DNA from 3 places in the Janthinobacterium sp. 78 genome. Region 3 is predicted to be linked to each of the others. Evidence: predicted binding sites of a transcription regulator. Region 3 holds the regulator's gene; each other region holds the start of a gene.
What was found. Region 3 encodes sigma-54, which starts transcription at its own class of promoters, with help from an activator protein. Its sites were predicted from a motif close to TGGCANGNAANCTGCTTT; they were not measured.
Positions count from the first base shown of each region.

Region 1: C8C92_RS04685 (TorF family putative porin) is a predicted target of sigma-54. The motif match lies at 1,936-1,953, and genes of this name have one in related genera.
Region 2: C8C92_RS02655 (EDSAP-1 family PEP-CTERM protein) is a predicted target of sigma-54. The motif match lies at 8,741-8,758, and genes of this name have one in related genera.

Region 1 is NZ_QENT01000001.1:1,062,338-1,072,706, reverse strand. It holds gene amt (ammonium transporter) at 1-726, opposite strand, end outside; gene C8C92_RS04690 (P-II family nitrogen regulator) at 738-1,076, opposite strand; gene C8C92_RS04685 (TorF family putative porin) at 1,088-1,855, opposite strand; gene C8C92_RS04680 (accessory factor UbiK family protein) at 2,125-2,373, shown strand; gene C8C92_RS04675 (YifB family Mg chelatase-like AAA ATPase) at 2,485-4,005, shown strand; gene C8C92_RS04670 (hypothetical protein) at 4,070-4,615, shown strand; gene C8C92_RS04665 (DUF1840 domain-containing protein) at 4,796-5,140, shown strand; rRNA gene rrf (5S ribosomal RNA) at 5,202-5,314, opposite strand; rRNA gene rrf (5S ribosomal RNA) at 5,604-5,716, opposite strand; rRNA gene C8C92_RS04650 (23S ribosomal RNA) at 5,855-8,744, opposite strand; tRNA gene C8C92_RS04645 (tRNA-Ala) at 8,988-9,063, opposite strand; tRNA gene C8C92_RS04640 (tRNA-Ile) at 9,089-9,165, opposite strand; rRNA gene C8C92_RS04635 (16S ribosomal RNA) at 9,247-10,369, opposite strand, start outside.
Region 2 is NZ_QENT01000001.1:615,455-625,823, reverse strand. It holds gene C8C92_RS02715 (ClpXP protease specificity-enhancing factor) at 1-406, shown strand, start outside; tRNA gene C8C92_RS02710 (tRNA-Thr) at 433-508, shown strand; gene C8C92_RS02705 (hypothetical protein) at 624-1,211, shown strand; gene C8C92_RS02700 (hypothetical protein) at 1,459-1,962, shown strand; gene C8C92_RS02690 (hypothetical protein) at 2,278-2,634, opposite strand; gene C8C92_RS02685 (AAA family ATPase) at 2,917-4,155, opposite strand; gene C8C92_RS02680 (methyl-accepting chemotaxis protein) at 4,329-6,203, shown strand; gene C8C92_RS02675 (hypothetical protein) at 6,219-7,427, shown strand; gene C8C92_RS02670 (dodecin) at 7,576-7,782, shown strand; gene C8C92_RS02665 (hypothetical protein) at 7,797-8,108, opposite strand; gene C8C92_RS02660 (hypothetical protein) at 8,260-8,634, shown strand; gene C8C92_RS02655 (EDSAP-1 family PEP-CTERM protein) at 8,846-9,835, shown strand; gene C8C92_RS02650 (LytR C-terminal domain-containing protein) at 9,905-10,369, opposite strand, start outside.
Region 3 is NZ_QENT01000001.1:846,336-856,704, reverse strand. It holds gene C8C92_RS03750 (PTS sugar transporter subunit IIA) at 41-523, shown strand; gene hprK (HPr(Ser) kinase/phosphatase) at 560-1,495, shown strand; gene rapZ (RNase adapter RapZ) at 1,648-2,511, shown strand; gene C8C92_RS03735 (enoyl-CoA hydratase/isomerase family protein) at 2,635-3,720, opposite strand; gene raiA (ribosome-associated translation inhibitor RaiA) at 3,856-4,215, opposite strand; gene C8C92_RS03725 (RNA polymerase factor sigma-54) at 4,285-5,763, opposite strand; gene lptB (LPS export ABC transporter ATP-binding protein) at 5,768-6,523, opposite strand; gene lptA (lipopolysaccharide transport periplasmic protein LptA) at 6,523-7,086, opposite strand; gene lptC (LPS export ABC transporter periplasmic protein LptC) at 7,112-7,723, opposite strand; gene C8C92_RS03705 (HAD hydrolase family protein) at 7,769-8,302, opposite strand; gene C8C92_RS03700 (KpsF/GutQ family sugar-phosphate isomerase) at 8,302-9,312, opposite strand; gene C8C92_RS03695 (monovalent cation:proton antiporter family protein) at 9,421-10,369, shown strand, end outside.

The DNA.
Region 1 (10,369 bases), 220 kb from region 3:
TTCGCTGGTCGAGGTGGCGGCGTTGGTGATCAGGTCAGGACCGGTCCAGAACCACACCATGTGGGCCGCTGGCAGGTAGGCGAAGGTGAACCACAGCACGACGAAGGCCAAAACCGCGGAAAACTTGGCGCGCTCGGCAAACGCGCCGACGATCAGTGCGCAGGTGATGGCAGCAAACGTGCCCTGGAAAGCCACGAAGACGAACTCGGGAATGACGACGCCCTTGCTGAAGGTGGCGGCGGCGGCAAACGTGCCCTTGGCCGGATCCCAGATACCGTTCAGGAACAGGCGGTCGAAGCCACCGAAGAAGGCGGTTTTTTCCGTGAAGGCGATCGAGTAGCCGTAGATGCACCACAGCACGATGACCAGCGCGAACACCATGAACACCTGCATCAGCACCGACAGCATGTTCTTCGAGCGCACCAGGCCGCCGTAGAACAGGGCCAGGCCGGGGATGGTCATCAAAATCACCAGCAAGGTGCTGATCATCATGAAGCTGGTATCGCCCTTGTTGGCGACGGGCGCGGCGACTGGCGCGGCAGCGGCCGGGGCCGGTGCGGCGGCAGCGGGCGCGGCGTCAGGCACGGGCGTCACGGCGGGGGCGGCAACGGCCGTAGTCGTGGCCGCCTCCGTCTTGGCGGGCGCATCGGCAAAGCTCGGCGTGGCGACGCCAAACGCACACAGGCAGGCTATCCCGGCGAGCAATTTTGTTATATTTTTATGCATCAATATTCCCCTTAGAGCGCTTCGTTGCCGGTTTCACCGGTACGGATGCGGATGACCTGTTCCAGGTTGTAGACGAAAATCTTGCCATCGCCGATTTTACCGGTACGCGCGGCACCTTCGATCGCTTCGATAGCCTGGTCGACAATGGCGTCATCGACGGCCGCTTCAATCTTGGTTTTTGGCAAGAAATCGACGACATACTCAGCCCCACGGTAGAGTTCCGTGTGACCTTTCTGGCGGCCGAACCCTTTCACTTCAGTGACGGTAATGCCTTGCACATTGATAGCCGACAAGGCTTCACGCACTTCGTCCAGTTTGAATGGTTTAATGATTGCGGTAATCATTTTCATGGCAGTCTCGCTTAAAAGGTTTTGGACACGGTCAGCACGAGACCGGATTTCGCCAGGTTCTTGCCATTCGGTGCCAGCGACGTGATGTTGGCCTTGACGTAAGCCAGGGCGACTGTTGCCATGCCGAAATCCTTGGTGACACCCAGCTTGTAGTCGGTGTAGCTGAGGGAATCGTTATGCGCGACCTTCTGGCGGCCCACATGCAGGTTCAGCAGATAACCTTCGTACATATCGATATTGGCGCCCACATCGAGGTAGCCGCTGTTCTTGCTGTCGGCGACACCAAACAGATTGGTCGTCGAGTGCGAGTACTTGATATAGGCAGGGCCATAGCCAAGCTGACCGTACAGCTCGAAAGTGTTGGCATTGGTGCTCAGCCCATTCGAGGGATAGAAGTAGTACAGGCCGCCCACGTCATAGGTGAAATCCTTGCTGATCTCGCCCCGCTTGCCGCCGTAGACATCCCATTCCAGGTTGGTATCGCCGCCGCCATCCTTGATCCATTTGATGCTCGACAGCCAGGTGCCCACGTACAGACCCGTCGGATTGTGGGTATAGTCGGCACCGCCGCTGATGGCAGGATCGAGACGGCTTTGCGACACGCCACGGTAACGATAGTCGCTGGTCAGCGCCACGTTGTAGCTCACCACGTTATCAGGTACGGCTTCGGCCGCAGCAGGCGCTGCCACCGCATCCTGGGCCATGGCGCTACCGCACACGGCGGTCATGGCCAGCGTCAACGCTGCTACTAAAGTCATGTTCTTGGACAGATTCTTCATGGCGATTCCCTTTTATTGAACTTTTAAAGCGGTTGAGGTTTAAAATCTTGGCTGGAGATCACAAAGCGTTCATACCTTCTTTAGCAGAATACGTGCCAGCTCTCAGCCACCTTGACAGGTGCATTTCCGTCCATACCTACCCTGCAAGCCCTTGGGCATGCGGAAATGGGCTGCTGAAGCGTTGTGGATTTACCTATTTCCGCACCAGATTAACACCGCTGTGCACCGCAATGGTGCGATGCACATGCCGCACCATAAAAGGACTGACCATGGACATGAATACCTTCTTTAACGACTTGCAAGGCAAGATTCACCAGGCCATCGAGAACTCGCCGGCCAAGGATATCGAAAAAAACGTGAAATCGATGATGACCCAGGGCTTCGCCCGTCTCGATCTCGTCACGCGCGAGGAATTCGATATCCAGGCGCAAGTGCTGGCCAAGACCCGCGCCAAGCTCGATGCTTTGGAATTGCGCCTGATCGAACTGGAAACGCGCCTGAACGACCCAAAGGCATAAAGTACCGCCAGCAAGGTCGCGTTATACACGGCCTTGCTGGCATATCTCAAGCCTGACAGCGCTTCAAGCGCTAGACTGATCCTGACCGCGCTCGCGCCACAGGGGAGTCTGATGAGTCTGGCCGTCCTGAAAAGCCGCGCCCTGGCCGGCATGGAGGCACCCGAGGTAAGTGTCGAAGTCCACCTTGCCAATGGCTTGCCCTCGTTTACGATAGTCGGCCTGCCGGATACGGAAGTGAAGGAATCGCGCGACCGCGTCCGTGCCGCGCTGCAAAACTGCGGCTTTGACATGCCGGCGCGGCGCATTACGGCCAATCTGGCGCCGGCGGACTTGCCCAAGGAATCGGGCCGCTTCGACTTGCCCATTGCGCTGGGCATCCTGGCCGCCTCCGGCCAGTTGCCGGGCGACCAATTACACCACTATGAATTCGCGGGCGAACTGTCACTGTCGGGCCAGCTGCGCCCCATCCGCGGTGCGCTGGCCATGACTTTTGCCATGCAGCGCAGCCAATCGGGCACACCACGCGCCTTCATCCTGCCGCAAGCGAACGCGGACGAGGCGGCGCTGGTCAGCGATGCCTGCATCTATCCCGCCCACAGCCTGCTCGAGGTCTGCGCGCATTTTGCCGCGCCCGCCAGCCAGACGGCCCTGCAACGCCATCAACCCGTGCTGGCAGCGCACGCTTTTGCGTATCCCGACTTTGCCGATGTGCAGGGGCAGCAGCAGGCGCGACGCGCACTGGAAGTGGCGGCCGCGGGTGGCCACAACGTCTTGATGGTGGGGCCGCCTGGCGCGGGCAAGACCATGCTGGCCAGCCGGTTTCCCGGCGTGCTGCCGCCCATGAGCGATGCAGAGGCACTGGAATCGGCCGCAGTGCATTCGTTGGGCGGCCACTTCAAGGTGGAACACTGGAAACGCCGCCCCTATCGTGCACCGCACCAGACGGCGTCCGGCGTGGCCCTGGTGGGCGGCGGCAACGTGCCGCGCCCGGGAGAAATCTCGCTGGCACACTGCGGTGTGTTGTTTCTCGATGAAATCGCCGAATTCCAGCGCCGGGTCCTCGATGTCTTGCGCCAACCCATGGAATCGGGCGTCATCAGCATTTCGCGCGCGGCCCGCCAGGCCGAGTTTCCTGCCCGGTTTCAGTTGATCGCCGCCATGAATCCCTGCCCGTGCGGCTACCTGGGGCATGCTTCCGGCCGTTGCCGCTGTACGCCCGACGCCGTGCTGCGCTATCACAGTCGCCTGTCCGGCCCGCTGCTCGACCGTATCGACCTGCAAATCGAAGTTGCCGCCATGCCACCGGCGGCGCTGGGGCGGCACGCAGGCCCCGGCGAAAGCACGCAATCCATCGCCACGCGGGTAGCGGCAGCCTTTGCCCTGCAGCTGGCACGCCAGGGGAAAGCGAACCAGCGCCTGAGCAGCACGGAAATCGAACAGCATTGTCGCCTGGAGCCACATGGCGAACAGTTGTTGCATGGCGCCATGGCGCGCCTGCACTGGTCGGCACGCACCTACCACAGGGTACTGCGCGTGGCGCGCAGTATCGCCGACCTGGCAGGCAGCCCCACGATCACGCAGCCGCATGTCGCCGAAGCGATCCAGTACCGGCGCGTACTGCGTGAAATGTAAGGAGTGCAATGAACGCCACATGTGCGCGATTGCGCGTGACTGGCGGCACTGCTACCATCTGCTGATGAAAAAACCATCACTTGCCCTCTCGCTGGCTACGCTCGCGGCCGCCAGCATCCTGTCTGCCTGCAGTCCGAAATTCGACTGGCGCGACTATCGCAGCCCCGACGCTCAGTTCACGGCACTGTTTCCAGGCAAGCCGGCCGTGCTGACGCGCGAGATCGATCTCGATGGCAAGAAAGTCAGCCTGACCATGACGGCGAGCGAGGTTGATGGCAATACCTTCGCCATCGGCAGCGCCGTGCTCGACAACGCAGAACAGGCGCAAGCGGCCCTGCCCGCCATGCAGACTGCCCTCTTGAAAAATATCAACGGCACTGTGCGCAGCGAAAAATCCGCATCGGCAGCCAGCAGCACTGCTGCCGGAATACATCAGCGCAGTTCGCTCAGCATCGAGGCCAGCGGCACGCAGCAAGGCAAGCCTGTCCTGCTGTTCGGCCGTTTTGTGGCCCAGGACAAGCACATCTTCCAGATCATCATTCTCGGTGAAGAGCGCAAGCTGTCGCGTGACACCATCGACACCTTCATGGACTCAGTGAAGCTGGATTGAGACTTAGCGATCGCTTAAACAGGCAGCTGCCTGGAACAGCCGCCCTTGTAAATACGTGTGTTGTCCAACAGATGGCGATATCCGGCGCGCAAATGTGCAATCCGCGCAATCGGACGGACTGTGCGATATTTCAAGTCGTGATATTGTTTCGACACTAACAACAAGTCTCAGAAAGCCCCTATGTTGATCTCATTCAAATCCAAATCCTCCCCTGAAGTGCTGATGTACCAGGAACATGCCCAGCGTATCCTCGACATCCTGCACAAGAACCCCACGCGCGGCGTCATTACGCCAACGGAAGCAGGAGATGCCCTGGCCCTGCTGGAAAAAGAAGTCGCGGAAAGCAAATTGCATCCGGAAAATGACATCGAGCACGATACCCATACGCCGGAAACGCTGGAAGATGGCGAAACGGGCACCCATGCGCGCGCGCAAAAAGTGCATTTTTCGCAGCGCGCCTATCCACTGATGGAGATGCTGCGCTCGGCCAAGGCGGAAGGTGAAAGCATCACCTGGGGCATCTGATCCGATGAATGTTGCAGACGAAAAAAAACCCCGCACCTAGCGGGGTTTTTTTATATAACAAGCCTGACGATAACCTACTTTCACACTGGTTGCAGCACTATCATCGGCGCAAAGTTGTTTCACGGTCCTGTTCGGGATGGGAAGGGGTGGGACCAACTTGCTATGGTCATCAGGCATAACTTTTTCAACAGCCTGCTCCCAACGGGGCAGCAAACCATCAGATCTGAGGAGGCGAATTATACCGTAGGTCAGCTTAGCGCGCAAGCGTATAAGCCTCTCCCCCGAACGCCAACAATGTTGTCGGATTACGCTACGCTAATCCGACCTACCGGCTCTGACCGTAGGTCGGCGTAGGTCGGCTTAGCGCAACGCGCGTAAGCCGACAGCCAGCACCAAACAAAACCGCCAGACGAAAAAAAACCCCACCATTGCTGGCGGGGTTTTTCTCTACTGCGAATAACAAGCCTGACGATAACCTACTTTCACACTGGTTGCAGCACTATCATCGGCGCAAAGTTGTTTCACGGTCCTGTTCGGGATGGGAAGGGGTGGGACCAACTTGCTATGGTCATCAGGCATAACTTGTACTGGCATTTGTCCTCAGTGGAGCGACAAAGCCTGAATCTGGAAGAAGCAAAGATTGGGGTAATGAATAGTAGTATCAACAAACGCACAACGTTGTACCGTCTTATCCTCTGTACCTGCTAAGGTTATAGGGACAAGCCGTACGGGCAATTAGTACTGGTTAGCTTAATGCATTACTGCACTTCCACACCCAGCCTATCAACGTCCTGGTCTCGAACGACCCTTCAAAGAGCTCAAGGCTCTGGGAAATCTCATCTCAAGGCAAGTTTCCCGCTTAGATGCTTTCAGCGGTTATCTCTTCCGTATTTAGCTACCCGGCAATGCCACTGGCGTGACAACCGGTACACCAGAGATACGTCCACTCCGGTCCTCTCGTACTAGGAGCAGCCCCCTTCAAATTTCCAACGCCCACGGCAGATAGGGACCAAACTGTCTCACGACGTTTTAAACCCAGCTCACGTACCACTTTAAATGGCGAACAGCCATACCCTTGGGACCGGCTACAGCCCCAGGATGTGATGAGCCGACATCGAGGTGCCAAACTCCCCCGTCGATATGAACTCTTGGGAGGAATCAGCCTGTTATCCCCAGAGTACCTTTTATCCGTTGAGCGATGGCCCTTCCATACAGAACCACCGGATCACTATGTCCTACTTTCGTACCTGCTCGACTTGTCAGTCTCGCAGTTAAGCACGCTTATGCCATTGCACTATCAACACGATGTCCGACCGTATCTAGCGTACCTTCGAACTCCTCCGTTACACTTTAGGAGGAGACCGCCCCAGTCAAACTGCCTACCATGCACTGTCCCCGATCCGGATAACGGACCAAGGTTAGAACCTCAAACAAACCAGGGTGGTATTTCAAGGTTGGCTCCACGAGAACTAGCGTCCCCGCTTCAAAGCCTCCCACCTATCCTACACAGATTGGTTCAAAGTCCAATGCAAAGCTACAGTAAAGGTTCATGGGGTCTTTCCGTCTAGCCGCGGGTAGATTGCATCATCACAAACATTTCAACTTCGCTGAGTCTCGGGAGGAGACAGTGTGGCCATCGTTACGCCATTCGTGCAGGTCGGAACTTACCCGACAAGGAATTTCGCTACCTTAGGACCGTTATAGTTACGGCCGCCGTTTACTGGGACTTCAATCAAGAGCTTGCACCCCATCATTTAATCTTCCAGCACCGGGCAGGCGTCACACCCTATACGTCCACTTTCGTGTTTGCAGAGTGCTGTGTTTTTATTAAACAGTCGCAGCCACCAGTTTATTGCAACCCTTTCACCCTTCTGGAGTAAACCAGTCAAGCTACCGGGGCGTACCTTTTCCCGAAGTTACGGTACCAATTTGCCGAGTTCCTTCTCCCGAGTTCTCTCAAGCGCCTTAGAATACTCATCTCGCCCACCTGTGTCGGTTTGCGGTACGGTCTCGTATGACTGAAGCTTAGAGGCTTTTCTTGGAACCACTTCCGATTGCTTCATGCACAAGTGCACTCGTCTCAACCCCTTGAATTCCGCGCCCGGATTTGCCTAAGCGCCTTCTATGAGCCAAAAACCAACTATTCCAACAGTTGGACAACCTTCCGCGATCCGTCCCCCCATCGCATCATACGACGGTGCAGGAATATTAACCTGCTTCCCATCAGCTACGCATCTCTGCCTCGCCTTAGGGGCCGACTCACCCTGCTCCGATGAACGTTGAACAGGAAACCTTGGGCTTACGGCGTGGAGGCTTTTCACCCCCATTATCGCTACTCATGTCAGCATTCGCACTTCTGATACCTCCAGCATCCTTTACAAGACACCTTCGCAGGCTTACAGAACGCTCTCCTACCATATATATCTGTGATAAATCACAGAACAATATCCGCAGCTTCGGTGACTGGCTTAGCCCCGTTACATCTTCCGCGCAGGACGACTCGATCAGTGAGCTATTACGCTTTCTTTAAATGATGGCTGCTTCTAAGCCAACATCCTGACTGTTTTAGCCTTCCCACTTCGTTTTCCACTTAGCCAATCTTTGGGACCTTAGCTGGCGGTCTGGGTTGTTTCCCTCTTGACGCCGGACGTTAGCACCCGACGTCTGTCTCCCAAGCTCGCACTCATCGGTATTCGGAGTTTGCAATGGTTTGGTAAGTCGCAATGACCCCCTAGCCATAACAGTGCTCTACCCCCGATGGTGATACTTGAGGCACTACCTAAATAGTTTTCGGAGAGAACCAGCTATTTCCAAGTTTGTTTAGCCTTTCACCCCTACCCACAGCTCATCCCCTAATTTTTCAACATTAGTGGGTTCGGACCTCCAGGGCGTGTTACCGCACCTTCATCCTGGCCATGAGTAGATCACTTGGTTTCGGGTCTACACCCAGCGACTGATCGCCCTATTCGGACTCGATTTCTCTACGGCTTCCCTATGCGGTTAACCTTGCCACTGAATGTAAGTCGCTGACCCATTATACAAAAGGTACGCAGTCACGGAACAAGTCCGCTCCTACTGTTTGTATGCACACGGTTTCAGGATCTATTTCACTCCCCTTCCGGGGTTCTTTTCGCCTTTCCCTCACGGTACTGGTTCACTATCGGTCGATTACGAGTATTTAGCCTTGGAGGATGGTCCCCCCATATTCAGACAGGATGTCACGTGTCCCGCCCTACTTGTCGCATGCTTAGTTCCACACATCGCATTTCACGTACCGGGCTATCACCGTCTATGGCTCCCATTTCCAGAGGATTCTGTTATGCGTCATGCTAAAACATGCAGGCTCTTCCCATTTCGCTCGCCGCTACTTTGGGAATCTCGGTTGATTTCTTTTCCTGCAGCTACTTAGATGTTTCAGTTCGCCGCGTTCGCCTTGCATACCTATGTATTCAGTATGCAATACCCTAAAAGGGTGGGTTGCCCCATTCGGAAATCTGCGGATCAAAGTGTGTTTGCTCACTCCCCGCAGCTTATCGCAAGCTACTACGTCCTTCATCGCCTGTAATCGCCAAGGCATCCACCATGTGCACTTATTCGCTTGTCCCTATAACGTTAGCCTCTCATCATTTGCATGAGGAAAGAGCGCTACAGGGATAAGAAAGTACAACGTTGTTGCTTGTTTGTTGATACATACAATCATTACCCATCGATTTGCTTTTTACGGCAAACCAATCAATAAATAATCTTTACTTCTTCCAGATTGTTAAAGAACATACAGCACTTGATCTCGAAAAGACCAAACCTAAATCCCGGTGCACTTATCAGCACTGATTTACGTTTGAACTTTTGGTGGAGGATGACGGGATCGAACCGACGACCCCCTGCTTGCAAAGCAGGTGCTCTCCCAGCTGAGCTAATCCCCCTAGGGTATTTCCAGACTACAGAAACTGGTAGGGCTGGTTGGACTCGAACCAACGACCCCCGCGTTATCAACACGGTGCTCTAACCAGCTGAGCTACAGCCCCAAATGCTGTTCTTTATATTAACAGCCGATAAGTGTGAACATTTGATGCGTGAATCAGTTACCTGACTCGTGCAAACTCTAGAAAGGAGGTGATCCAGCCGCACCTTCCGATACGGCTACCTTGTTACGACTTCACCCCAGTCACGAATCCTACCGTGGTAAGCGCCCTCCTTGCGGTTAAGCTACCTACTTCTGGTAAAACCCGCTCCCATGGTGTGACGGGCGGTGTGTACAAGACCCGGGAACGTATTCACCGCGACATGCTGATCCGCGATTACTAGCGATTCCAACTTCATGCAGTCGAGTTGCAGACTACAATCCGGACTACGATACACTTTCTGCGATTAGCTCCCCCTCGCGGGTTGGCGGCGCTCTGTATGTACCATTGTATGACGTGTGAAGCCCTACCCATAAGGGCCATGAGGACTTGACGTCATCCCCACCTTCCTCCGGTTTGTCACCGGCAGTCTCATTAGAGTGCCCTTTCGTAGCAACTAATGACAAGGGTTGCGCTCGTTGCGGGACTTAACCCAACATCTCACGACACGAGCTGACGACAGCCATGCAGCACCTGTGTACTGGTTCTCTTTCGAGCACTCCCAAATCTCTCCGGGATTCCAGCCATGTCAAGGGTAGGTAAGGTTTTTCGCGTTGCATCGAATTAATCCACATCATCCACCGCTTGTGCGGGTCCCCGTCAATTCCTTTGAGTTTTAATCTTGCGACCGTACTCCCCAGGCGGTCTACTTCACGCGTTAGCTGCGTTACCAAGTCAATTAAGACCCGACAACTAGTAGACATCGTTTAGGGCGTGGACTACCAGGGTATCTAATCCTGTTTGCTCCCCACGCTTTCGTGCATGAGCGTCAATCTTGACCCAGGGGGCTGCCTTCGCCATCGGTGTTCCTCCACATATCTACGCATTTCACTGCTACACGTGGAATTCTACCCCCCTCTGCCAGATTCTAGCCTTGCAGTCTCCAATGCAATTCCCAGGTTGAGCCCGGGGATTTCACATCAGACTTACAAAACCGCCTGCGCACGCTTTACGCCCAGTAATTCCGATTAACGCTTGCACCCTACGTATTACCGCGGCTGCTGGCACGTAGTTAGCCGGTGCTTATTCTTCAGGTACCGTCATTAGCAAGAGATATTAGCTCTCACCGTTTCTTCCCTGACAAAAGAGCTTTACAACCCGAAGGCCT
Region 2 (10,369 bases), 230 kb from region 3:
GGTACCGATGGAATACGTGAAAAAGGGCGAGATCGTGCTCAACATCAGCTTCGGCGCCACCAGCGGCCTGAAGATGGACAACGACGCCGTCCGCTTCCACGCCCGCTTTGGCGGTGTCTCGCGCGAAATCTACGTACCGGTCGACAACGTGATGGCCATCTACGCCAACGAAAACGGCCAGGGCATGGCCTTCGAGCCCGTGCTGGGCAACGATGACCCCGATGCACAACCGACGGACAGCCCGGCCTCCGCCGACCTGCCGCCGCCAGCGCTGGCCCCGGTCTCCAGCGCCCCGACCCTGTCGTCCGTGCCAACCAGTTCCCCCGAACAACGCGACAACGCCACGCCCGGCGACGACGAGCCACCAAAAAAAGGCGGCCGCCCGACCCTGACACGCATTAAATAGCGTATAATTCGCAACGCACAGTTTTTGCCGACTTAGCTCATTTGGTAGAGCAGTTGATTTGTAATCATCAGGTGGCCAGTTCGAAACCGGCAGTCGGCACCAGAATTCAGTAGGAAAATCAAAGGGTTACATGCTTCGGCTTGTAACCCTTTTTTAATTCCCTTGCGTCTTTTCCTCCCCATGTAACCGCTGTGTAACCCGATTCGGAAAATATCACATGGCCATCCCGACGTTCACGCTCGACACCAACTGCATAATTGATATCGATGAGGGACGACCCAATGCCGGATATATTCAACAACTGGTGCAAGCCCACAACGAGGGCACGGCATCTGTTGCCCTAATTGCGATGTCGGCGTCGGAATCTCAAAAGTCCGGCCGGCAGCTTGACAGCTTTGCCGAATTCACAGAACGCACCGCTGCCTTGGGGTTGGGGGCTTTAGAAATGGTCTATCCAATGTTTATCTTCGATATTAGCTACTGGGATAACGCATTGTGGACTGACGAAAAGGGTATTCAGTTGCAGAGGGTTATCCACAAAATTTTGTTCCCTACCATCCCTGATGAGTGGGAGTCATACTGCTCCGCTCACGGAGTCGCCCCGCTTGTAATTGATGCCTACCATTTTAAAAAGTGGAAGAATGCATTGTGTGACGTGCAAGCCTATTGGGCACACGCCAATGCAAAGCGGGATGTTTTCGTGACGCAGGACTGCAATTTTCTTAAGTCCAAGAAACAATCCCTGATATCGCTCTGTGGTGGCCGTATAGAAACCCCAGCGGCTGCCACAGCTCTTCTGATTTGAACACTTCCTATTCGCACCTCCACGAACGCCGGGATGCTGTCCACCGCAAAAACCGCTCAGAAGACGTTGAACAGGAAGTCGTATCTTGTAAGCCATATTTTTCATAAAATCATGTGCAAAAACACGATTCTGTACCCGGTTTCGTACCCGGTATTACGTTTCTCTGCCGTACCGGTGCCGGAAACCATTGCAGCATCGACGTGGTTGAATCACACAGCCTCAATAGTCATCACCTTGGGCTATACTTGTGAAGTTGCCAATAAAACCCTCATCTGCCGCTATGAATGTCCATCGCAAACTGCTTATCTTAGGAATCAATCAACTTTTAGAAAAAGGGTTGATACGCTTTGACTATACCGAAGAGGAATCTCGTGGCGCAGGCGGCTACATCACTACAGTGATTGCCGGCGAAACTTCCATAGTCAACTGGGACCCTATAGGCTCAGGAGAGCTGCGCATTTCCGTTTGGTGGAAGTTCAATATAGATAACCATCCGCAGGCCAATCTCAGCGGCGCTCAACAAGAAAAATTCCTCACCTCCAGCCCTTTAGCGAAATCGCAGCACTATCCTAAATTTGTAGGGGCAACCGCTAGTGGCTGGCTTGAGCGAGAAAGAGGTCGTTATCTTATGGGGAAAGGCTCCGAGAGCATTTTCGAGAAATATTTGCGGAAGGGTGAGAAGCAGGTATTGGAGATGGTTCCGACACCAGCGCCCAACGGCTATAAGGCCGAAGGCAAATTTATCTTCTAAGGACTGTGACATCAGCGCCGCACTTGACATCTGCTCAAGCCACTGAGACTTAGCTTTCTCCATCAACATTTAGGAGAAATCATGTCCTCTTCAAATTACAAGTATCGTAGTCTTCAGATTGAGGTGAGTCTTAGCTCCTACGGCAGGGGCTGGCTGGCTGAGTACTCGATTGGTGGCGGCCCGTTCCAGCGGTGCGATGGACGGCCGCACAGGAACCAAGAACTTGCGATGAACGAGGGGAAGTCGGAGGCGCAGGCGCGTGTCGATTCCATGCTGGCGCTAACTCCCCCGCTGTCCGTGTAATCAAATGTTGCGTCAGTCGTCGTGCATCTTTTGGGCGTCATACCGGCACTGCTGACACTTGAAGTCGTCGTCGATGTATGACAACAGGAGACTCTCGTCGTCGATAATCGAGTCGTTCATACAGGAATCGTTACCGTCTTCCAGGAGGCCAATCACTCCCTCGCAACGTACATTTTGGATTAGCGGCCGGACTGCTTCGTCAAAAAGGAATGCCTGCTTTGCCGACAGGCTGGTCACATCGCCTTTCTGTGCCGAAACAAGTTTCGCAATTCCCACCGAGGCAGCAGCATCAACCTTTTTATCGGTAGCGAGCGCCTCGATGCGTTCCACATCGTTGTGGATAAGATGATTCAGAACTTCAAGATTCATTTCTGTCTCCGGTACGTTACGAGAAGGAAATTATATGCCGGAATTGCAACTCTCCATAAACATTTACGGCTTGCTTAGGGCTGGCTGCAGTAGCAATCGTTGAGCGCATCTTGCATAGCGAAGAGCGCACGAAGGGAGCGAAGGGAGCGCAGAAAAAACAGTGCTCCCTTCGCTCCCTTCGGTGCTCCCTTCAATCGGCGGAGCCTCCGACTTGTGCCAAACATTGCCACGAAGACCGTCATTTTTCCCGAAGACCGCCACACTATTTAGTGGCGGTCTTCGCTATTCTTTGGCGGCCTTCGGCAAAATCCATTGCCATCCATCCTTCATGCCGGCCTTCGCTGCCTCGATGCCCAGGTCGCGTTTCGCGCGCTCGATGGTCCGCCATGCATACCCAGCGCCGGAGGCATCAGGCTTGACCTGCTTTGTCGATACTGGACCGTCCGCCAACAGGTCGCGCAGGAACTGCTCCGCGTCCAGGCGCTCGCCGCCGCCCTCGCTGTCATCGTGTTCAACATCGCCGAGGATTTCCCTGGTCGTGCCCTCAATCACGCCTTCCCATACCGCATGCGTCGCCTCGATGCCGCCAGCAATGGTCACCAGGTCGAGCGAGTAGGCCACGCCGCCGTCGTCGGGCGCGATGTTTGACTTCGCCCTGGCCATCACACGGCGGTTGCTGCCCTCCTCCTTGGCCATCACCAGCACCATGCGCGCCAGGGCGCCGAATGCCTGCGAACCGATAACCCGGTCCTGTGGCGCCTTGCCGGCGCCGCCCTTGGCAAAGTGTGTGATGCCGATGACCGCGCAGCCGTGAGCGTCCGCGAAGTCCACCACCGCCTGCAGGCTGCGGCGCACGTCGTTGGCCCGGTGCATGTCGCCAGCGACGGCCGACACAATCGGGTCTATCAGAAGCAGGCTCACGCCGCCGATGGCATCGACCGCGCGGCGCAGGTCCGCAATATCCTGTGACGGGTCGAACGGCACGCTTTCCCCGTCTTGGGCGATGCCCTCGATGAAGTGGCAGCGTGCCAGGTCGGCGCCGGAGGCAATCAGCCGCGGCACCAGCGTATCGGCGGCCACGTCCTCGCTCGACCAAATCAACACGTTTCCCAGCTGCTTGCACTCGCTACCATCAGGCCAGCGTCCGCCAGCGGTCAGCACGGCGGCCAGCGCCAGGGCGAGTGTGGTCTTGCCGGTACCGGCGGCGCCGGCCAGGATGGTCAGCTTTCCGGCCGGCACCCAGCCCGGCCACAGCCAGGTGATGGGCAGGGGCTTGATGTCGGCGCCACAGCGGATTTTCACCACACGTTCGCCGCGCTGCATGCTCCGGTCGAACTGGCGCACCGTTTCTTCCTGGTGGTCCAGTTCGATGCGGGCGGCGCGCGCAGCGTCAGAACAGCACAAGTGTTGCCAGAACATGGCTACGTTGACGCTGCGGATCCAGGAAAGCGAAAACCACCGAACCGCCACGGCGCGCGTCCATGCGAAAAATGGCTGCCGGCAAGAAAGGGGGATTTTCATTTTTACCACATTCTTGCGATAGTTGCCATGAGGTGAAACTAGTTGACTTGACGCAATAGGCTGCACTGAGTTTAACTGTGTTTATTGCGGCATAGCTGAATCCAGGCTTCGTGCTCGCACGAAAACGTGGACTTTCCCTGTTCGATGCGTCCCTTGTCCATTTTGGAGTTGCCATGTTCCACACTTTGCGTGCGCGCCTTATCGGTATCGCCATTGCCATCGCCGCAGTGGCGCTGGTTCTCCTCTCGACTGTGACCTTCGTGAGCGTGCGTACCAATGTCCTCTCTTCGCTGGACAAGCAGATCAACGATGTCACGCGCCTGTATGCGCGTGAGCTGACCGAGTGGGTGCAGGACAAGCAGCGCATTGCGGGCGCATTGAAGGTAGCGGTGGCCCAGCCGGATCCCCAACCCGCACTCGATACGGCCCGGCAGGCCGGAGCATTGGATTCGGTGGGCTTTGCCTTGAGCGACAAGCGTGCTCACTACAGCGGATGGACGGTGCCACCTGACTTCGATGGCACGGCGCGCCCCTGGTACAAGCTGGCGGTGTCGACAGGTGGCCCCGCCATCACGTCCCCTTATGCCGATGCCGGTACCGGCGAACTGTACGTGAGCTTCGTGGAACCCGTTTTCGCACAGGCTGGCGGTGCGCTCGCCGGCGTGGTCAGTGCTGACGCAAAGCTGACCTCGGTGGTCAGGAAAGTCAACGCCATCCACCCCACGGAAAAGAGTTTTGCCGTGCTCGTCGATGGCACGAACAACACCATTCTGGCGCATGCGCGCAAGGAATTGACGCTCAAGCCGGTCACCGAACTGGCAGCCGGCCTCGATGCCGCGCTGCTGGCGCGCCTGGTCGCGGGCAATGCGCATGCCGAAGTGATGATCGATGGCGCCCCGCAGATGGTGTACGCCGCCAAGGTCGAGGGGACGCCATGGATACTGCTGACGGCGGTTGACCGCGACCTCGCTACCGCATCGCTGAGGTCGATGCTGCGCGTGACGGTGGTGCTCACGGTGCTGTGCCTGCTGGCCGCCGGCGGTTTGATGTCGCTGTTCGTCAGCCGCCAGTTGCGCCGCATGATACTGGTGCGCGACGCGCTGGAAGACATTGCTTCGGGGGAGGGTGACCTGACGCGACGCATGGATACGTCCGGCCGCGACGAGCTGACGCACATTGCCAGCGCCTTCAACCGTTTCGCCGACAAGATCGCCACTGTACTGCTACAAATCCGCGAGGCGTCCGATACGGTAAGGACAGCATCGGGCGAGATTGCCTCTGGCAACAATGACCTGTCGGTGCGCACCGAGTCGCAAGCCAGCGCGCTGGAAGAAACCTCAGCCGCCATGGAGCAACTGATGGCGACTGTCCAGCAGAACGCCGAAAACGCCATGCAGGCTGACCAGCTGGCCGCCAGCGCCACGCAGGTGGCCGGGCGTGGCGGCGAGGTGGTGCAACAGGTGGTGCAGACCATGGGCGACATCAATATTGCCTCGCGCAAAATCGTCGACATCATCAGCACCATCGACGGGATCGCCTTCCAGACCAATATCCTGGCGCTCAATGCCGCCGTTGAAGCGGCGCGGGCCGGAGAAATGGGCCGCGGTTTTGCTGTCGTGGCATCGGAAGTGCGCTTGCTCGCCGGCCGCTCGGCCGAAGCGGCCAAGGAAATCAAGGCGCTGATCGGCGATTCCGTGACGCAGGTCGACGCGGGCAGCCGCCTGGTGGAAAGTGCGGGCGTGACCATGAGCGAGGTGGTGGACAGCATTCGCCAACTGGCCGGTATCGTCAAGCAGATCAGCAGTGCCAGCCATGAACAAAGCAGCGGCATCACCGAAGTGGGGACGGCGGTGACGCAAATGGATGAAAACACCCAGCAGAATGCCGCATTGGTCGAGCAAGCCGCCGCCGCTGCGCAATCGCTGCAGCAGCAGGCCAGCGCGCTGGCCGAGGTGGTCGCAGGCTTCAAGCTGCCGCAGATGGACGGCAGTGCCTTGCCGTCGCGGGCGCCGCAGGCCGGGTCGCGCGACGCGCTGCGCCTGCACTAACAAGGGAGATTGACCATGTCTGCAAACCATCGTGGTGTCGTCCTGGCGGGAGCGTTGTTATTGCTGTGCAACGCCGTAACGGCCGAAGAGGTGGCCGGATCGCCCTGGACCGTCGGCGGCGCGATCCGCTTCAATTATGTTTACAAAAGCTGGCAGGACGACTATCGGAGCGGTTTCGTCGGCCTGGATACGGCGCGGCTGGACGTCAATTTTGACGATGGCACGCTGATCGGCTCGGCGCAATACCGTTACAACCGGTACCCGAAGGGGCAGGGCGGCTATTGGCAGCACTTCCTGCATCACGGCTGGGTCGGTGTGCGCTTGGCCGACAAGAGCACCTTGCAAGCGGGCCTGGTGAAAAATCCGTTCGGGCTGCAGCCGTTCGCGTCGAATAATTTTTACGAGTCGATGGCGTTCTACACCGGTTTCGAGGACAAGTACGATCTCGGCGTGACCTACGCCAGCCCACCCGGCCCCGTCGAGTGGCAGCTGGGCTTTTATCCGCGTGACGGGGGTTCCTATGGCGGCGGCGGCAATACGGCCGGGGCTTCGAACCGCTACTCGTATAATATCGTGCCCGATGATGACCAGCAGGGGTTTGCCACCGGCCAGCGCGACCACGAACGCAATACCTTCACGGGCCGCGTCGTGGCGCACATCGGCAGTTCGGGCCAGCATGAAGTGGGCTTGTCCGCCTTGACCGGCACGATACGTAACGACACCCGCAGCGAAGGGCGCGATACGCGGCGCAATGCGGTGGCGCTGCACTACCGGGGCGGCATGGGACCCTGGAATGTCATGCTGGAAGCCTTGCGCTACAGCTATGGCACCAGCCATGGCGTGACCCAGACCTACGGCGGGCTCGACCCGAACAGCTTCGTCATCCTGGGCGCATTCGGTTATCCCTACCCGGTGGCGGCCAAGGGCGATATCTATATCGCCAACCTCAGCTACGACATCCCTGGCACGCTGGGCCCGCTGGGCGGATTCAAGCTGTATAACGACTACAGCATCCTGCGCAAACGTGTCGGCAACTACAAAAGTTCGGTGCAGAACGTTAGCGGACTGAGTTTTTCATCCGGGAAATGGGTGTTCTACGCCGACTTCATGTTAGGCAAGCATCACCCGTATCTGTCGCCGGACGCAGGGGGGCTGGCGTCGACCTCGCTCCGGCACGATGGCTACACGCGCAGGATCAATTTACAGGCGGGGTATTATTTCTGAGCGGGCAATCTTGCTGACGTCGCCAATGGTTCATGGCCATTTGCATTGCTGCACCGCGCAATGACGTCTGCCGCATTTAGGCGCACTATGGGCACTTGCTGGCGAAGAACAAACTCCGATGTCTGGCTTTCCTACCTGGGGAAACATCATGTCCGCACATACTTACAAGCTCATCGAACTGGTGGGCACATCGACCGAGAGCAGCGATCAGGCGATACGCGATGCCATTGCCAAGGCGGCGCTGACGGTCAAGCATATGGACTGGTATGAAGTGACCGAGTCGCGCGGCCATATCGTCGATGGCAAGGTGGCGCACTTCCAGGTCACGCTGAAGGTCGGCTTCCGGCTCGAATAGGGTAAGGCGGCAACTCACCGCCGCCCGACCACTGCCCGGCTCTCCAGCCACTCGCGGCCGCCGGCCTCCAGCGCGGCCTCGATCACCTTTTCCGGCAAGCTATACACGGTCGCCCAGCTGGCGCGGCCATCCTGCGTATTCGCGGGGAAACTGTGCGTCTCGATGGGCCAGTGGTATTTGCGTTTCAGCGCTTTGACGATGGCGGCCAGCGAGACGCGGCCTTGCAGCGGTTCGGCACCGGACTGGTCGCGGTTCGACAGCAGCACGGCCAGGACCTGGCCGCGGCCCGTGCGTGCGCCGGGGAAAGTGGGAGTTTTGTTTGCCATGGCCTATTTTACCGGGCGTGGCGCGATGTGCCGCACCTTTGATCTGGCGCAAGCGCCGCACCCGCTTTGCGGCCACGATGGGTATTTCGCCAGGCGTGCCGGCGCCCCTCCGGCAGCCTGGGCCACTCATCACGGGGCACAGGAGCCTATCATGCACAGCCTGAACATCCATGCCATGCAATGGCAACCCGTTGCCGATATTTCCGCCGTCGATCCGCTGCTGCCCGCGGATCTGGCCTGCTTTCGCGAATTGCGCGACGTGCTGCAGCGCTACGGCGCACTCGACCGCTTCGGCATTTCCCTGATCCACCGCCATTTCGACATCGCCGACGACGAGGAGCTGATGGAATACACAGATGTAGAGCAGCGCACCTTGACGGTCAAACCTGTCAAGAAAAGCGACATCGACTGGCAGCACACGACCATTACCAACTGGAAATTGACGGAAGGTGAGGAAGTGGCGCGCATCGGTTGCGGTTGCGCAAGCAATTCGGGTGGCCACCTGGGCTATCACCGCGGTACCTGAGGCGGGCCGACGCTGCCCGCCAAGCGGCGTCGGCCTTTCTTACACTTCGCCCTATCCAGCTCAGTCCGCTTTGCGCAAGTAGTTGATTCAATTTACTTTTTTTGTGTGGCACGCAAGCTGCTTATCCCAGTCTACGAGATGAATCCAGGCAAGTCACTCTGGATTCTTTGTCCCCCGGATTTTCCGCGACTGACCACGATAAGAGGCTGCGATGAACGTCGATCACACACGAAGCAAGACCCTGGGCTGGCTGGGCGCACTGGCGGCGGCAAGCCTGCTGGCCAGCGGCCAGGCGCAGGCCGGCGCGTACGGCCTGGCCGTCAATGAGTTGAACAATTTCCGGATCACCACCAGTGCCGGCAGCTTGTCGCTGGCCGGCGCCAACCGCAATGCCAGCGACAGCGCGTTTTTCGAAGGCGGCGTGGCCGTCAATCCGCGCGCCGTCAATACGGGGCCGGCCGCCAACGCCGACGTGCTGCAAGTGTGTTCGGGTGGCGGCTGCAGCGGCTTGCCGCAAAACCACTATGCACCCAGTCCCAGCTCCACCCTGGAATTCGCGCGCGGCGATGCGCACGCCTTCGGCAACATGCTCAATGGCGGCGCCAGCGTGCAAGCCGTGGCGGAAGCACAGCGCAACACGGTCGGCGCCGCCACGGCCACGGCCGGCGACACGCTCACCGGCTCCGTCAACCTGACCCTGTCGAGCGCCGGCTTCATCACCTTCAGTTTCATGGGACGGCGCGACTTGCGCACCAGCGTGACGACCATGGGCGACAAGTCGAACGTGTCGATCATGGATATCTTCAATATCTCGTGCAATGCCGCCAGCCCCGCCGGCTGCCTGTCGAACGCGAACGCCGATGGCGTGATCTTCCAGTTCGCGCCCGATGGCGACGCCAACAATGGTAGCGATATCAACGGCAACCATGGCGCCGGCAGCCTCGACCCGTTCAGCCTGAACTTGACGGCAGGCACGAATGATCCCGCTACCGGGCGCGCCTTCACGAATGGCTTTGCGCTGTTTTCCCTGACCTCGAATTTCGCCCTGCCCGCCGGCAGCTATACCTTGAACTTCGCCAAGTCCACGCGCACCGACATCGTCGTCATCGATCCCCTGGCCGTACCGGAACCGGGCAGCCTGTTCCTGCTGGGTCTGGGGCTGGCCGCCCTGGCGTTCACGCGCCGCCGCCAGCCGGAATAGACACTGGCATGTCAACAACACGCGGCGCCTTTGCAGACGCCGCGTGTTGTTGACACCGGCAGAGGCGTTTTACCCCAGCCGTGCCAGTGCCTGGCGCGCCAGCTGCAACTGCTGCAGATAATAGCGGTGCAGCACGGCGGGGTCACTCAGGTCGCGCCCGAGTACCAGGCGCAGCTCGCTGGCCGGGCAGTCGGCGGCCTGGGTCTGCACCTGCGGCCCAAGCTGGCGGGCCAGCTGGCGCGCCGCCTGCTCTTGCGCGGGCAGGTATTCGACGCGCGTGCGCGCCACCTGGAAGCTGGTTTCATTGGCCAGGCGCACCACCTGCACAGGAGCGCCAGCCAGGCTGCGCGCCAGCGCGGCGGCCATGCCCGGCACGCCGTTGCCATTCACAATTTCCAGGCGCGGCTGCGGCGCGGGCGCCGCCGGCATGGGCCGCTCGGGCACTGCGGCGGGTACGCTGCGCACCGCTGCCGGTACGCGCTGCAAGCGGGCCATGCCATCGCTCTGCGTGATCTCCACGCGCGCCATGGCCGG
Region 3 (10,369 bases):
TCGCAAGCCCTCTGCGCATTGCACCATTTCATTGAGTGTCATGACTAATCTTAGCAAAATATTATCTCTCGAAAACGTCCTGCTGGACCTGGAAGTGTCCAGTAAAAAGCGCGCCTTCGAGCAAGCCGGCCTGATCTTCGAAAACAATTACGGCATCGCCCGCTCTACCGTTTCGGACAATCTGTTTGCCCGCGAACGCCTGGGCTCGACAGGCCTGGGCCATGGCGTAGCCGTGCCGCATGGCAGGGTCAAAGGCAGCAAGACCCTGAAAGCGCCGCTGGGCGCCTTCGTGCGTCTGGCCGAGCCGATTCCGTTCGAGTCGCCCGATGGCAAGCCCGTCAATCTGCTGTTTTTCCTGCTGATTCCCGATCATGTCACCCAGCAACATCTGGAAATTTTGTCGGAAATCGCTGAAATGTTTTCCGACGATGCCTTCCGCACGGCGCTGGCCACGGATCCGGAACCGAAATCCGTGCATTCGCGCATCGTCAATTGGCAACCCAGTCTGCAAGCGACGGGTTAAACTTCAGGTATTCCTCCACTCCTGAAGAAGACTGCCATGTTGCAAACGCCGCTGACGATACAACGCCTGTACGACGATAATCGTGAAAGTCTGCAACTGGGCTGGTTCGCCGGTTTCCCCGGCGGCGAGCGCCTGATCTCGGGCGACGTCTCGTCGGCCGCCGACCAGGTAGGCCACTTGAACCTGATCCATCCGGGCCGCATCCAGGTCTTCGGCCACCAGGAAATCAATTATTATCAGCGCCTGAAGGTCAACACGCGCACCCATGTGATCGGTGAACTGATCGCCGGCGGCCCACCCGCGCTGATCATCGCGCAAGGGCTGGAAACGCCGCCCGACATCCTCGCCATCTGCGACGAGCAAAACATTCCCCTGTTCTCCACCCCGCTGCCGGCCGCGCAAGTGATCGACTTCCTGCGCGTCTACCTGTCCAAAAAGCTGGCGCAGCGCATCATCATGCATGGCGTGTTCATGGACGTGCTGGGCGTGGGTGTGCTGATCACGGGCGATTCGGGCCTGGGCAAGAGCGAACTGGGCCTGGAATTGATTTCGCGCAGCCACGGCCTGGTGGCCGATGACGCCGTCGAATTCTCGCGTATCGCGCCCAACATGATCGAAGGCCGCTGCCCGCCCCTGCTGCAAAACCTGCTGGAAGTGCGGGGCCTGGGCTTACTCGACATCAAGGCCATCTTTGGCGAAACGGCCGTGCGCCGCAAGATGCGCTTGAAACTGATCGTGCACCTGGTGCGCCGCAACGCGCTGGAAGAGGAAGTCGAGCGCCTGCCCTTCCTGTTCCCCACGGAAGACGTGCTCGGCTTGCCCGTGCGCAAGGTCGTCATCCCCGTCGCCGCCGGCCGCAACATCGCCGTGCTGCTGGAAGCGGCCGTGCGCAACACGATTTTGCAGCTGCGCGGCATCGATACCTTGCAGGAGTTCATGGAGCGGCAACGACTCGCCATGAGTGGCGATTAACAACGTAGGTCGGATTAGCGGGGCAACGCCCCGCGTAATCCGACAACATTGTTGACGTGTGCAGCAAAGAAATACCACAGTCTAAATTGCAATCATTTGTAAAGATCATTGCCTCGGGAGCGCAGTGCCGATCTTTATTGTATGATCGGCGTATGCATATCGTCCTTATCACCGGAATATCCGGCTCCGGTAAATCCGTCGCGCTCAATGTGCTGGAAGATACCGGCTACTATTGTGTCGACAACCTGCCACCGGCCTTGCTGCCCAGCCTGGTGCAAACCTTGCTCGACGAAGGCACACCGCAACTGGCCGTCGCCGTCGATGCGCGCAGCGCCGAGTCGCTGGCCAGCCTGCCGCACAATGTGGCCCTGCTGCGCGACCAGGGGCACGACGTCAAGGTGATGTTCCTCACGGCCACCACGCATTCGCTGGTGGCGCGCTTCTCGGAAACGCGGCGCAGCCATCCGCTGTCGCACGAATTGCGGCCGAACCAGAACCCCGCCAGCCGCCGCACCCTGATCGAATGTATCTCGGAAGAACGCGAACGCCTGTCGGCCATCGAGCAATTGGGCCATGTGATCGATACCTCGGAACTGAGCGCGAACAAATTGCGTGCCTGGATCAAGGATATCGTCGCCTCCGAACGCGCGCCGCTGACCTTGTTCTTCGAATCGTTCGCCTTCAAACTGGGCGTGCCGCTGGACGCCGATTTCGTCTTCGACGTGCGGGCCTTGCCGAATCCCTATTACGACCTGGCGCTGCGTCCGCTCGACGGACGCGATGCGCCCGTGATCGCCTTCCTCGACGCGCAGCCGAGCGCGCTGGAACTGCTGGCCGACATCCGCGCCTTCATCGAGAAGTGGTTGCCGTCATTCAAATCCGACAACCGCAGCTACCTGACGGTGGCGCTCGGTTGCACGGGTGGCCAGCACCGCTCCGTGTACATGGCGGAACGGCTGGCGCAGTATTTCGGGCCGAACGAGCGCGTGGTTCTACGCCACCGCGAGCGCAGCTAGAGAACGCCAATAAAACCTACTGCGCGTCGGTATAGGTGGTCTGCGATGCTCACTGTGCGTAAAGCACAGTTCCGCTTCTCAACCACCTCTCCCTTCCGCTCGCTACGGTTTTATCCAGCGTTGTTACTTCAGATAATAAAGCGGATGCGCCGTGGCCGGCCAGACGGGGGCAAAGAAACGTGCCACCATGGCTGCATCGACCTCGTCCAGGCTGGCGGGGTTCCAACGTGGCGCATTGTCCTTGTCGACCACCAGCGCGCGCACGCCTTCGAGCACTTCGCCATGCGCGAAATTGTGGCGCACCACGCTGCGCTCCAGGCGCAGGCAGTCGGCCACACCCAGGTGGGCACCGCGCTGCAGCAATTCGAGGGTCACCGACATCATCAGCGGTGAACGCAAACGCATGGCCGCCAGGGCCTTGCCTGCGAACGCGCTGTCGTCCTGCGCCAGCGAGGCCATGATGGCGGCCACGGAAGGGGCGCCGAAGTGGCGGTCCAGCGCCGTGCGCGCGGTGGCCAAAGCAGAAGCCCCCGCCTCGGCCTGGAACGGCGCGGCCAGCGCCTTGATGGCCACCGGCAAGGCCTCGCCCGGCGTCGATTCGAACAGGGCCAGCAGCGCCCCCATCTGCGCCTCGGGCAGGTAGACATCGGCCAGCCCCGTGTACAGGGCATCGGCCGCGTTGATCGTCAAGCCCGTCAAGCCCAGGTACAGGCCCAGCTGGCCGGCCAGGCGGGACAGAAAATAACTGCCGCCCACGTCCGGGAACAAGCCGATATTGACTTCCGGCATGGCCATGCGCGTGCGGCCCGTGACGATGCGCAGGCGGTTGCCGGGCCCGGCTTGCGCCACGCCCATGCCGCCGCCCATGACCACGCCATCCATCACGGCGATATACGGTTTCGGGTAGAAATGAATGACATGATTTAAGGCGTATTCTTCTGTAAAGAAATCTTCCAGCAATGCACTGCCGCCTTGCGGCGTAGCCAGGCCCGCATCGTAAAAGAAACGGATATCGCCGCCGGCGCACAGGGCTTTTTCGCTGCTGGAACGGATCACGACGGCGTCCACCTGCGGATCGTCGCGCCAGGCCAGCAAGACGGCACTCAGGGCCCGCACCATCTCCAGCGACAGGGAATTGAAGGCTTTCGGACGGTCGAGCACGATGTGCCCGGTACGGTTGCGGATGGAGGTCTGGACGAAGTCGCTCATGGGAAAATGAAAGAAGTGAGAGTAGGCACATTCTAGCGCCTGCACGGGCAACATTGCGCTCGACAGGCAGGGGCGCAAAAAAGGGCGCAATGTGCGCCCTTAGTTGATCACAACCGGTTGAAAGTCGCAGGCCGTTTAGACGGCGGCTAATTCTTCTTCCGAGTTGTCTGGCAGATGCTTGATCGCCTCTTTACCGTGCCCTTGCACTTTGGTTTTGTATTTCATCACTTGCCTGTCCAGCTTGTCGATCAGGATATCGATTGCGGCATACAGGTCATGCGCCAGGCTTTCCACATAGACAGTTTTGCCACTCAGACGCAGGTTGACTTCGGCCTTTTGACGTTTTTCTTTCTCTTTGAGGTTATCCACGGTCAGAATCACGGCGATATCGATAACTTGATCGAAATGACGTTTCACGCGCTCCAGCTTCGTTTGTACGTATTCACGGATGGCTGGTGTCACTTCGAGATGATGTCCGCTGATGGTGAGATTCATACACACTCCTAAAGATGATCGGGTTCGTGCGGTCCATCCTATCCGGCCCGCAGAGGAACCGAAAAAAACTTACAAACACTTACGCAGGCTCACTGGCGGAATTTTCAACGCTTCCCGGTATTTGGCAACAGTACGTCGCGCAATCACCATGCCTTGTTCCCCCAGCATGTCCGCAATCTTACTGTCGGATAAAGGATTTTTAGGGTCTTCTGCTCCTGTCAGTTGCACGATCAATGCCCGTATCGCCGTCGATGATGCTTCGCCCCCCGCTTCGGTGGCGACGTGGCTACCAAAGAAATATTTCAACTCGAACATGCCGTGCGGGGTCAGCATGTACTTTTGAGTTGTTACCCGCGAGATAGTACTCTCGTGTAAACCCAGTGTATCAGCTATTTCACGGAGCACAAGGGGGCGCATGGCAACGGCCCCATGCGAGAAAAAGTTCTTTTGTCTTTCTACTATCGCCTGTGCCACGCGCAGGATCGTGTCGAAGCGCTGGCGCATATTCTTGATCAGCCACTTGGCTTCCTGCAACTGTGCGCCCATGGCGCCCTCGCCCTTGCCCTGCTTGAGCAAGTTGGCGTACATGGCGTTGACGCGCAGGCGCGGCATGACGTCGTTGTTCAGGGTGACTTGCCAGCCATTGCGCGCGCGCTTGACGACGACGTCGGGCACCACGTAATCGGACACGTCCGAGGCGAACACGGCGCCCGGATGCGGATTGCACTGGCGAATCACCGTTTGCGCTTCACGCAAGTCTTCCTCGTCGCAATCGAGGGCTTTTTTCAGCTTGTTGAAATCGCGCTGGGCAAACCAGGCCAGATGCTTTTCCACGATGACGAGGGCCATGCGCCGCGTCACCATGGCGACGTGCGGCAAACGCTTGATTTGCAGCGCCAGGCATTCGGATGCATTGCGCGCACCCACGCCGGGCGGATCGAAACTTTGCAACAGGGACAAGGCCGTGCGCATCTCGTCGGCGTCGATTTCCAGCTCTTCCGGCAGGCGCGCCAGGATGTCGTCGAGCGACTCTTCCAGGTAGCCATTGTCGTCGAGCGCGTCGATGATCAGCTCGACCAGCGCGCGGTCGCGCAACTCGAGCACCGTCACGCGCATCTGCTCCATCAGGTGCTCGCGCAGGGTGCAGTGATGGGCCTCCAATTGCGGACGCGAATCTTCGTCATCGGGCGCCTTGCCCCGGCTCGCCTCGCTCCAGTCGCTGTCGCCACCGTCTGCGGCGGCCGGGCTGTCGCTCGCCTCGCCGTCAAAGGTCTCCGCTTCGGCCGGCGCCGCAGGCGCATCCTGGCCTGGCGGCTGGGGCGGCGCTTCGGCCGGCGCGGCCGTGGAACTCAGGGCTCCGTCGGACAGCAGGCGCAGCGAATGGTCGAGCGGATCGTCGAGGCGCTCGAGCAAGGGATTGTCCGTCAGCAGTTGCTCGAGTTCCTGGTGCAATTCCAGGGTAGACAATTGCAACAGGCGTATCGATTGCTGCAACTGCGGCGTCAGTGCCAGGTGCTGCGAAGTGCGCAGCTGCAATGATTGTTTCATTGGCTCACATGCGGAAGTGTTCGCCCAGGTAGACCCGGCGTACCGACTCGTTCGCGATGATGTCGTCGGGGCGTCCCGACGCCAGCACCGAGCCCTGGTTGATGATGTAGGCACGGTCGCAGATACCCAGCGTCTCGCGCACATTATGGTCGGTGATCAGCACGCCGATATTGCGCTCCTTCAAGAAGCGCACGATGCGCTGGATCTCGATCACGGCAATCGGGTCGACACCGGCGAACGGTTCGTCGAGCAGCACGAAACGCGGGTCGGTAGCCAGCGCGCGGGCGATTTCCACGCGGCGTCGCTCGCCGCCCGACAGCGACAGCGCCTGGTTCTCGCGCAACTTTTCAATCTGCAAGTCAGCCAGCAATTTATCCAGGCGCTCCTCGATCTCGGCCTTCTTCAAAGGACGGCCTTCGACGGTCTGGATTTCCAGCACGGCGCGGATATTGTCTTCCACCGTCAGCTTGCGGAAGACGGACGCTTCCTGCGGCAGATACGACAGGCCCATCTGCGCGCGGCGGTGGATCGGCAGGCGGGAAATGTCCACGCCGCTGATATCGATGCTGCCGCCGTCCGACGGCACCAGGCCGACGATCATGTAGAACGAGGTGGTCTTGCCGGCGCCGTTCGGGCCCAGCAATCCCACCACTTCGCCGCATTCGACTTGCAGCGATACATCATGCACGACTTGCCGCTTGCCATAGGTTTTTTGCAGCCCGCGAACGATCAGGGTGCTGCCGCAACGTGTATTGTCCATTAGTTCTTTCCTGGTGCGGGCGTGGCCGGCGCCTTGGGCTTCGGCTGGATCACCATGCGCACGCTGCCGCCATCGGGGGTGCTGGTGCCGCTGTCGGAATTTTCCATTTTGAATACTTCCTTGCGGCTGTCATACGAGATGAAGGCGCCGTTGGCCACGTCGGTCACTTTCGTGCCTTCCAGGCGCGTCAGCTTGGCCTTGGAAAACAGTTTCACCACTTCCGTCTTGTTATCGTATTCCACGCGCTCCGCCTCGCCTTCCACCCACAGGTCACCCGCGCCATCGCGCTTCTGGCGGAAGGTGGCCAGCTTGCCGGGATCGGCCCAGAAGGTGATGAACTGGTAGCCTTGCGGGTCTTCCGTGATCAGGGCCCGGCCCGCCTTCATGGTCAGAGTCCCTTTCACCAGCACGACGTCGCCCGTCAGGGTACGCACCTGCTTGACGTCATCGACGTGGCCGCTACGTGCCGTGATGACGGCTTCCTTCTCGGAATCGGCCTTCTCGGCATGCGCCACGCCCATCATGGCCAGAGAAAATACGGTCAACAGCAAGATATTCTTCATAGTATGGTTTCCTTGTTTCATTCTGTCATTTTGCCGCCGCAGCCGGGCGCGGTTTCGGCGGGAGGACCATGCGCAGCGCATTCGACACTTCCACCACGCCGGTGGCGTTATTGGCCTTCATGCCGATGCCATTGATGCGCGAGGCGCCCGTCAGGATATCGACAGGCACGTCCGTTTCCATTCTTTCTTCATCCGGGAATACCGTCAGCGCTTCCGTCTTGACTGTCAGGTTCTGCGCCTTCGGACTGGCCACGCGGTCGATCACGACATTGCGGTGCAGTTGCAGCCGGGTATTGCCCTGGTCGATATGCGCCAGTTCCGCATTCATGTTCATCGGCGGCATGCCTGGCGTGAGCTTGCGCACGAAAGGCTGGTCGATATCGGAGGAATCATCGAGCGGATAATGCGTGAGCTTGGTGCCCGACACGATATAGCTGGGTTTACCCGTCAAGTCCATGCGCACCAGGCTGAAATTGGTGATGAAATAGTCTGGCTCATCCAGATGCTTGCTGGCCGTGATGTCCTGGGCATTCTTGTTCATCACTTCCAGCAGCCAGAAGCTGCCCAGCGCAAAGACGACGGCCCCAAGCACGGTAAAAATCATGCGCCAGCGATGGGCGCCTCCTGGCTTACGCATAGGCTTTCACTCTTTCAAATCTGACTGGCGGCAAGGCGATGCGCCTCACTCCAGGAATGGCGCCATGACGCGCGCATAGTTATCCTGCGCGCGCAGCAGGAATTCGCAGATCTCGCGCACCGCGCCACGACCGCCGCCGGCCTGCGTCACATGGTGCGCCAAGTCCAGCGCTTCCGGACGCCCGCCCGGCACGCTGACGGCAAAGCCCACGCGGCGCAGGATGGGCGCATCGATGACATCGTCGCCGATATAGCCGCATTGCTCTTCCGTCAAGCCCGTCAGCGCCAGCAGTTCGCGAAACGGCGTCAGCTTGTCGTGACCGCCCTGGTGCACATGGGTAATGCCCAGGTCTTGCGCGCGGCGCGCCGTGATGGCCGAGCGGCGTGCGCTGATGATGGCCGTCTGCACGCCCGATTCCTGCAGCAGCTTGATGCCCAGGCCATCATACACATTAAACGTTTTCATCATCTCGCCATCGGGGCCGAAATGCAGGCTGCCGTCGGTGAGCACGCCATCGACGTCAAAGATCATCAGTTTGACTTTGGCCGCGCGCGCCAGGTTGTCCGCTACGCTCTCCATCAGATCACCTTCGCTTGCGTCAGATCATGGATATGCAGCGCGCCTACCAGCTTGCCGTCGGCATCGACGACCAGCATCTGGTTGATGCGGAACTGCTCCATCACGGCCACGGCATCGACGGCCAGGCGTTCGGGCGCGATGCTGCGCGGCTGCGCATGCATGACGTCGCGGATCGCCACTTGCGTGAAATCCTGCACACGCTCGAACATGCGGCGCAAGTCGCCATCGGTAAACACGCCCACGGGGCGCTCATCCGCATCGACGACGGCCGTCATGCCCATGCCCTTCTTCGTCATTTCTTCCAGCGCCTGCAGCAAGGAAGCGTCCACGGGCACCTTCGGTACCCGTTCGCCGCTGCGCATGACGTCATGCACATGCGTGAGCAGGCGGCGGCCCAGGGCGCCGCCCGGGTGCGAGCGGGCGAAATCTTCTTCCTTGAAGCCGCGCAAGTCGAGCAAAGCCACGGCGATCGCATCGCCCAGGGCCAGGGTGACGGTGGTGCTGGCCGTCGGCGCCAGGTTCAGCGGACAGGCTTCTTTCTCAACAGAAATATCCAGGTGCACGTCAGCCAATTGCGCCAGGCTGGAGTTCGGCTTGCCCGTCATGGAAATGAGCACGCCACCCATACGCTTGACGACGGGCATGATGGCCATCAGTTCCGACGATTCGCCGGAGTACGATATGGCAATAAACGCATCGTCCGAGGTGACCATGCCCAGGTCGCCATGGGCCGCTTCGGCCGGATGCACGAACAGGGCCGGCGTGCCGGTGGAAGCGAGGGTGGCGGCAATCTTGCGCGCGATATGGCCGGACTTGCCGATGCCGGAGACGACGACACGCCCCTTGCATTGCAGCAACATCGCCACGGCGCGGCCCACGCTGTCGTCCGTGGCCAGGCGCGCGTGCAGCGCAACGATGGCGTCGGACTCGATCTGCAAGGTGGTGCGGGCCAGCGCGACGGCGCGCTCGGTCGTCGCTTGCATGTCAATTCGATCAAAAGCTTTCAGCATTGTTTTTTCATGGGTTACACTCATGCCCAAAGTATAAACGAATTAGGAAAGCAAAAAACTTGCCAGTCACAACAAACAACGATTTCCATTGACCGTACCGGGCAACCCATGTTTTCCTCGCTTGAACTGACCCTGATGTTACTCGGCAGCGCCGTGCTGGGCGTGGTCGCTTTCAGAATGTTGCATCTGCCGCCCATGCTGGGCTACCTGGCCGTCGGCATCGTCATCGGCCCCCATGCGCTGGGCCTGGCGGCGGAAAACGAGGCCAGCCACACCCTGGCCGAGTTCGGCGTCGTCTTCCTGATGTTTTCCATCGGGCTGGAATTTTCTCTGCCCAAGTTCCTCGCCATGCGGCGCATCGTCTTCGGCCTTGGCATGGCGCAGGTGGTCACCACCATCATCGCCACCGTCGTCTTCGGCTGGTTCGTCGGACGCTACCTGTCCGCCTACCTCCACCTGAGCTGGCAAGCCGCGTTCGCCCTGGGTGGCGCGCTGGCCATGTCGTCGACGGCCATCGTTTCGAAAATGCTCACGGAACGGCTGGAACTGGAAAGCGAACACGGCCGCAAGATCATCGGCATTTTGCTGTTCCAGGACCTGGCCGTGGTGCCCCTGCTGATCCTGATCCCCGCCCTCACGCGCGATTCCGACAATCTGGCCGAAACCCTGGCCTGGGCGGGCGGCAAGGCCCTGGTTGTCCTCATTCTGCTCTTGTTCATCGGCCAGAAGCTGGTGCGCGGCTGGCTGACCATCGTCGCCAAGCGCCGCTCGCAAGAATTGTTCATGCTCAACCTGCTCTTGATCACGCTGGGCGCGGCCTGGATCACGGAACGGGCCGGGCTGTCGCTGGCCCTGGGGGCGTTTGTTGCCGGCATGCTCATTTCCGAGACGGAATTCAAGCACCAGGTGGAAGAGGATATCAAGCCGTTCCGCGACGTGTTGCTGGGCCTGTTCTTCATCACCGTCGGCATGCTGCTCAACATCCGCGTGGTACTCGACAACTGGTGGCTGGTCTTGCTGCTGCTGTGCGGCCCCGTGCTGCTGAAATTTGCCCTGA